DNA from 2 places in the Brevibacillus sp. YAE8 genome. Region 1 is predicted to be linked to the other one. Evidence: a T-box and tRNA genes for the amino acid it is inferred to sense, from the RefSeq annotation. Region 1 holds a T-box; the other holds one or more tRNA genes.

Region 1 (3,380 bases):
GACAAAGGCAGAAGGAATCGAGTTCGAGTCCAGCCGTCCCGCGCAGATCGAGGTGGACGAGGAAGGCCGGGTGTCAGTTCTGGCCGATGCGGAAGCGGGCACGCGCGCGACGATTTCGATTCGCTATGCCGGAAAAACGGCGAAGGTGCATCTTTTTGTCAGAAGCGCAGAAAAGTAAGGGCCGCGGGGGAGAGCTTCACGCAGGAGCGGGCGGCACAACTGCTTGCCGTCGCAAAGCCGCGAGTCTCGTCTGCCTCACAAATGAAAAAACGGGTCGGGAGAAGCTTCCCGGCCCGTTTTGCGTCTCGATTTTCCTAGCGCGCCATTCCCATTGCTCTTTCTACTTTGTGCAGCATTTCATTCGCCACGGCATTTGCCTTTTCTGCGCCCGCCGAGAGGATGTCGTCCAGCTCGGAGGAATGGAACAGTTGCTCGTAGCGCTCCTGGATCGGACGCAGCGTCTCCACCACGACTTCCGCCAGGTCGGTTTTGAATGCGCCATAGCCTTTGCCCTCGTACATCGCTTCGATCTCTTCCAGCGACTTGCCGGAGCAGAGCGAGTAGATCGTCATGAGGTTCGATACGGCAGGCTTTTCTGCCTTGTCGTAGCGCACGCTGCTGTCCGAGTCGGTCTGCGCGCGCTTGATTTTTTTCGTAATCGTCGCCGGGTCGTCGAGCATGGAGATGAAAGCGCCCTGGTTCGGATCGGACTTGCTCATTTTTTTCGTGCCGTCGGCAAGCGACATGATGCGTGCGCCCGTTTCCGGCAGGCGTACTTCCGGAATGGTGAAAATGTCGCCGTAACGGTTGTTGAAGCGGGTCGCCAGGTCGCGGGTCAGCTCCAGGTGCTGTTTCTGGTCCTCGCCGACCGGAACGTAGTCTGTGCCGTACAGCAAAATGTCTGCGGCCATCAGTGGCGGATACGCCAGCAAGCCGGCCGGAATCGATTCGCCCCGTCCGTCGGATTTGTCCTTGAACTGGGTCATGCGCTCAAGCTCGCCGAGGTACGAGGTGCACAGCATGATCCAGCCGAGTTTGGCATGGGCTGGCACTTCCGATTGGACGAACAAAGTCATTTTGTTCGGGTCGAGGCCGACTGCCAGGTAGAGCGCTGCCAGACGGCGGATGTTTTCGCGCAAGACGGCTGGCTCCTGCGGAACTGTGATCGCGTGCTGATCGACGATGCAGTAAAAGCAGTTGAACTGGTCCTGCAGCGGAACGAAATGCTTCATCGCGCCGAGGTAGTTGCCAAGGGTCAAAATACCGCTCGGCTGAATACCGGAAAAAATGGTTTTCATGAGAGTGCTGCTCCTTTCCATAGAGGGAAATCTGTTTGGGAGAAAAACAAAAAGGTCCATCCGCCCTGGACAGGGACGAATGAACCGTGGTGCCACCCTTGTTATTTTGCACACGGGAAAAGCCATGCGCAAAATCGCTTTGTTCCGTACCGTTTTGATACGGTGTCCTTTGTAACGTACGGACGTCACGCCAAAGCCTACTGCCGCTTTTGAAAAACGGGTTCGGTTTGGAGCTCGGGAGCCCATTCACCATTTCCTTGACACTGATTCGCACCAACCATCAGCTCTCTGCCGTCTCGAAAAATGACTACTCTTCTCCCTCATTGCCATCGAAAGATACCCTTTGAGCAATCATTTTACGCAGTCCAAACCAAAAAAGCAAGAGGGGATTGACAATATCATCCAAAAATTGTAAAAGTAACTCAAGAGTTATATAACTGAAAAGTTACTTTTTAGGAGTGAACAACACGGATGGACAGCAAATTTTCCAAAGGGGAGCAAAGCCGCGGACGGTTGCTGGCAGCAGCGGCTTCCGAATTTGCGGCCAAAGGCTTTCACCGTGCCAGGGTGAGTGACATCGTGAAGGCGGCCGGGCTGACGCAAGCGTCTTTTTACCAGTATTTCGAGAGCAAGGAAGGGCTGTACCAGCAGCTCATGGACGAGTTTTTCGCGAAGCTGTGGGTGCTGGCCGACGGAGGGAGCAAGGTGACGGCGCTGGACGAAGCGGATGTGTACGGGCAGGTGCGGGAAAATCTCTTGGCGCTGTTCCGCTTCTTTCAGGGGCGGCCGGAGCTGACGCAGATGGTGCTCTATCAGGCGGAGGCGGGAGAGGAGCTGCACCGCAAGCTGGCAGCCATGGTCAGCGCCAATCTGCGGCAAAACCAGGCGGCGGGCCATGTCCGCGCCGACCTGTCGCCGGAGGTGGCGGCAGAAGCAATGGTCGCCGTCTGCTACCGCCTGACGTCCCGCTTTTTGCTGGCGGGGGAAAAGACGGCCGAGCAGCTCGCCGACGAGGCGGTGTCGTTTTTGGCGCACGGAATCTTGCAGGAAAAGACGAGGGAGGGGGCACGGCATGAGTGAGCTTGTGAATCTGATCTGGCTGTTGCTGGTCGTGTTTGTGTTTCACGATCTGGAGGAAATCATCACGGTCGAGGGCTGGCTTGCGCAGAAGCGGGAGCAGGTTTTGCGCGCGCTGCCGAGCTGGCTGCAAAAGTTCGTGGAGCCGTCGCTTGCGATGAACACCGCGCAGTTTGCCGTAGCCGTCACGTGCGTCTTCGCCGTCCTCGCCGCTGCCGTCGTGCTTGCGGCTGCCACGCTGCCGCTTGGGACGTACTTGCCGTTTTTTCTCGTCTGCCTGCACGTTATGTTTTTGCACGTTTTCACGCACATCGGACACACGATTGCGCTGCGCACGTACACACCGGGCGTCGTGACGGCAGTCGTGCTCGTTTTGCCGTACAGCGTCTACACCTATGTCTGCCTGTTTGAAGCAGGGGTGCTTACGTGGCCGCTCGTCTGGAGTACGCTGCCGTTCTGCTTGCTGGCCGTGCCGATTTTGTACGCTGCGCACTGGCTCGGGCAGGCGGCAGGAGGGCTGGTCAGCCGCGGATGAGGCGGGGGTGGCTGTAAGTGCGGGCATATTTTTGCTATTCTAGGAAAAAACGCTGTGAAAGAGGGACGTGTATTGAAGCTGCGACTAGGCGTGATCGGCGCGGATGATTCGCTTGTGATTATCCAATCGGTCATGCAGGAGTTTCCCGAGATCGAATGCTTGCCGATTGTGTATTGGAGAGAAGAGGAAATCGTCGAGCTGCTCATGGCGCATCTGGATGAGGTGGACATGTGGCTTTTCTCGGGTCAGGTTCCTTATGCGATGGCGAGCCAGACCGGAAAAATCCAGGTGCCGATGGCGTATGTGCCGCATATTGGCGCGAGCCTGTACCGGACCTTGCTGCATCTGTCCCATCAGCTCGGGATTCGCGTGGATGAGGTGAGCTTCGATACGTTTTCGGGCGAGGAGCTGGGGCATTTTCTCATGGAAGCGGGAATCGCGGAAGGCTACAAATGGCTGAAGCATTACGA
Region 2 (3,380 bases), 210 kb from region 1:
GCCCATTAAAGCGGTACGCGAGCTGGGTTCAGAACGTCGTGAGACAGTTCGGTCCCTATCTGTCGCGGGCGCAGGAAGTTTGAGGAGAGCTGTCCTTAGTACGAGAGGACCGGGATGGACGCACCTCTGGTGCACCAGTTGTCACGCCAGTGGCATAGCTGGGTAGCTATGTGCGGACGGGATAAGCGCTGAAAGCATCTAAGCGTGAAGCCCCCTCCAAGATGAGACTTCCCACAGCGTTAAGCTGGTAAGACCCCTCATAGACGATGAGGTTGATAGGTTCGGTGTGGAAGCGCGGCAACGCGTGGAGCTGACGAATACTAATCGGTCGAGGACTTATCCACACATTTCTTAGCAAACATGCGTATTCAGTTTTGAAGGAATAAGACCTTCAACGTTCCTCGGTAGCTCAGTTGGTAGAGCAATCGGCTGTTAACCGATCGGTCGGCGGTTCGAGTCCGTCCCGAGGAGCCATATGGATGGATGTCCGAGCGGCCGAAGGAGCACGATTGGAAATCGTGTAGGCGGGGTTGACCCGTCTCGTGGGTTCAAATCCCACTCCATCCGCCATCTTGGCCCGTTGGTGAAGCGGTTTAACACAGCAGCCTTTCACGCTGTCATACAGGGGTTCGAATCCCCTACGGGTCACCTAAAAAACGTCCACAAAGCAAAAAGAGTGCCACTCTGGTAGCACCCTATCCTTTGTGGGGCCCCAACAAGAGTTGGGGAACAGTGGAGGCTTAGCTCAGCTGGGAGAGCATCTGCCTTACAAGCAGAGGGTCGGCGGTTCGATCCCGTCAGCCTCCACCACTTATCATAATGGATGGTCAGCGAAAAGCACGTGGCAACGCTGATAATTGATCGTCCGAATCGTCGCGGGATGGAGCAGCTCGGTAGCTCGTCGGGCTCATAACCCGAAGGTCGCAGGTTCAAATCCTGCTCCCGCAACCAAATTTTCTTTCTTGCAAAGGGAGTACCTGTAGGTGCAACCAAACATGGAGCTGTGGTGAAGTTGGAGTTCACGCCGGTCTGTCACACCGGAGGTCGCGGGTTCGAGTCCCGTCAGCTCCGCCATTTTTCACAAACAACAAATGGCACGCTAAGCAAAAGATACATACGGCTCGGTAGCTCAGTCGGTAGAGCAGAGGACTGAAAATCCTCGTGTCGGCGGTTCGATTCCGTCCCGAGCCACCATGTGTAGGGGCATAGTTTAACGGTAGAACGAAGGTCTCCAAAACCTTTGGTGTGGGTTCGATTCCTACTGCCCCTGCCATTTTCCAAAAGGCATAGTTAGTTAATATGGCGGTCGTGGCGAAGGGGTTAACGCACCGGATTGTGGCTCCGGCACTCGTGGGTTCAAGTCCCATCGATCGCCCCATAATTTCAAAGTTGGGGATTACTTATTGGGGTATAGCCAAGCGGTAAGGCAACGGACTTTGACTCCGTCATTCCTAGGTTCGAATCCTAGTACCCCAGCCATTTATACGCGGACGTAGCTCAATTGGTAGAGCGTCGCCTTGCCAAGGCGAAGGTCGCGGGTTCGAGACCCGTCGTCCGCTCCATTCAAACCTTTTTTATACATGGAGGCATAGCCAAGGGGTAAGGCACGGGTCTGCAAAACCCTTATCCCCGGTTCAAATCCGGGTGCCTCCTCCAATTTAATTGCCGGTGTGGCGGAATGGCAGACGCGCGCGACTCAAAATCGTGAGGGAAACCGTGGGGGTTCAAGTCCCTTCACCGGCACCATTTCTGAAATCAAGCTCTAAGGATGTTCATCCTTAGGGTTATTTTATTTGTTACGATCAACATGAAAAGCAGTATGTATCGCTCCATCTCCTGAAACCGATCAGCAAGCAAGCGAACCGGATGCAACAGGTGACTGATTCGTTACACGCAAGAAATGAAGAAATCAGTCCTGCAAGCAGCCAGAAGAGCAAGCTGTAGAGTTCGACAGTTTGGCCAAGTTGATTGGTTGAAAATGAGAATCATTATCTATTATGATAAACGAGAACCGAAATTTTCACAAGAGGTAAATTGCAGATTTTGTGAGTAAAAATGTGTTCCAATGCCAGGTGCTACGCCGAGCGGAGTAACAGCGCGAGCCGCTGGCAACAACACCTGAACAGAAGAACCAGCGAGAGAAGAACCAAGCGAGGCTGGCGCTTGCCTGCCGATAGGAGAAGCGTGTGCGTGACCAAAGCTAGCCAAGCGTGAAGCATAGCCAAGCGTGAAGCATAGCCAAGCGTGAAGCATATCCATGCATGAAGCATATCCATGTGCTGGGTGGTTGCAGAGCTTTTCCTGGATGCGGTAGCGACCATGCCGCGCTTACATCCAACGGTTCTTTTGAGTAAAAAGCAAGGCGGGGTGCAAATGGAGAGAGCAAAGGTTGGTCTGTTGATCGACTATTACGCCAGGGGAGCCATTACACTCACCAGTGTATCCCTCGAAGAACGACAGCCGGGAATGAAATATTTTGGGGGACGAACCGGGCTGCATTCGGCATTTATTTTCCCTCTATCCGGGAGAGCCAAAATGTGGTTTGACGGCACGGGATACGATATGGAGCCGGGGATGGTCGTACACGCTGGCCCTGACATGGCGTTTGATCGCAAGGTGATCGGCGAGGAAAAGTGGGTCTACATTCTCGTGCTCTATCAGGTGAAGCACTGGGAGCTGGCTGATGCATGCGATTACGCCGGGCAGCATTACGGCTTGCACCTTGTCGAGCAGAGCGCCCGGCTGCAGGAGAAGCTGAGGCAGCTTGAGCGGTACTGGAACAGCCCCGGCGACTTGTACAAGCTGCGCGTAAAAGAGCTGTGGTACGGCATCTTGAACGAGCTGTTTTCGCTCGTGCTGTATCGCGCGCAAGACGAGGGGCGGCTATTGCTGGAGCGGCTGCTCGATTATATTCATAATCATTACATGGAAAACTTGAGCATGAATCGGCTTGCGGAAATGCACCAGATCAATGTCAACCGGCTCGCTTACCTGTTTCAGAAGCATTTGAAAATTAGTCCGGGTGAATATTTGAACAGATACAGACTTAACCAGGCGAAAAACTTGTTGAATATCGTGCACAGCCAATTGAGCATCAAGGAGGTGGCGCAAAGGACAGGCTTTTCCGATCCGTTGTATTTCAGCAAGCGCTTCAAAAAATACACCGGCCTGTCCCCGAGCGAGTTTCAACGGGATTCATGAATAATCCATATCGATTCATGAATGTGCCATTCTCTTTCACAAGGCACATTGCTATACTTATTGATGAAATTGATAATCATTATTGCAGTTGCGTTGACAAAAGCTTGCCGGGTAAGTACTGACAGGGAGCGAACCCAACGCCAAAAGGGGGCCATTGATTGATTCGACGCTTTTTCTCC

What was found. The T-box of region 1 lies ahead of trpS (tryptophan--tRNA ligase). A T-box ahead of a tRNA ligase gene usually reads a tRNA of that ligase, here a tRNA-Trp.
Region 2: it encodes a tRNA-Trp, which carries the amino acid that the T-box ahead of trpS (tryptophan--tRNA ligase) is inferred to sense. The anticodon was not compared.

The regions. Positions count from the first base shown of each region.
Region 1 covers NZ_BAAIYG010000004.1:127,127-130,506, reverse strand. Annotated here, with positions in the region: gene AC27IT_RS08470 (chitobiase/beta-hexosaminidase C-terminal domain-containing protein) at 1-178, shown strand, start outside; gene trpS (tryptophan--tRNA ligase) at 315-1,298, opposite strand; T-box leader at 1,367-1,631, opposite strand; gene AC27IT_RS08460 (TetR/AcrR family transcriptional regulator) at 1,770-2,378, shown strand; gene AC27IT_RS08455 (HXXEE domain-containing protein) at 2,371-2,910, shown strand; gene AC27IT_RS08450 (helix-turn-helix domain-containing protein) at 2,983-3,380, shown strand, end outside.
Region 2 covers NZ_BAAIYG010000004.1:333,419-336,798, reverse strand. Annotated here, with positions in the region: partial or broken rRNA gene AC27IT_RS09535 (23S ribosomal RNA) at 1-344, shown strand, start outside; tRNA gene AC27IT_RS09530 (tRNA-Asn) at 399-474, shown strand; tRNA gene AC27IT_RS09525 (tRNA-Ser) at 478-570, shown strand; tRNA gene AC27IT_RS09520 (tRNA-Glu) at 575-648, shown strand; tRNA gene AC27IT_RS09515 (tRNA-Val) at 735-810, shown strand; tRNA gene AC27IT_RS09510 (tRNA-Met) at 875-951, shown strand; tRNA gene AC27IT_RS09505 (tRNA-Asp) at 998-1,074, shown strand; tRNA gene AC27IT_RS09500 (tRNA-Phe) at 1,119-1,194, shown strand; tRNA gene AC27IT_RS09495 (tRNA-Trp) at 1,200-1,273, shown strand; tRNA gene AC27IT_RS09490 (tRNA-His) at 1,303-1,378, shown strand; tRNA gene AC27IT_RS09485 (tRNA-Gln) at 1,405-1,479, shown strand; tRNA gene AC27IT_RS09480 (tRNA-Gly) at 1,487-1,562, shown strand; tRNA gene AC27IT_RS09475 (tRNA-Cys) at 1,583-1,656, shown strand; tRNA gene AC27IT_RS09470 (tRNA-Leu) at 1,665-1,746, shown strand; gene AC27IT_RS09465 (helix-turn-helix transcriptional regulator) at 2,374-3,201, shown strand; gene AC27IT_RS09460 (ABC transporter ATP-binding protein) at 3,360-3,380, shown strand, end outside.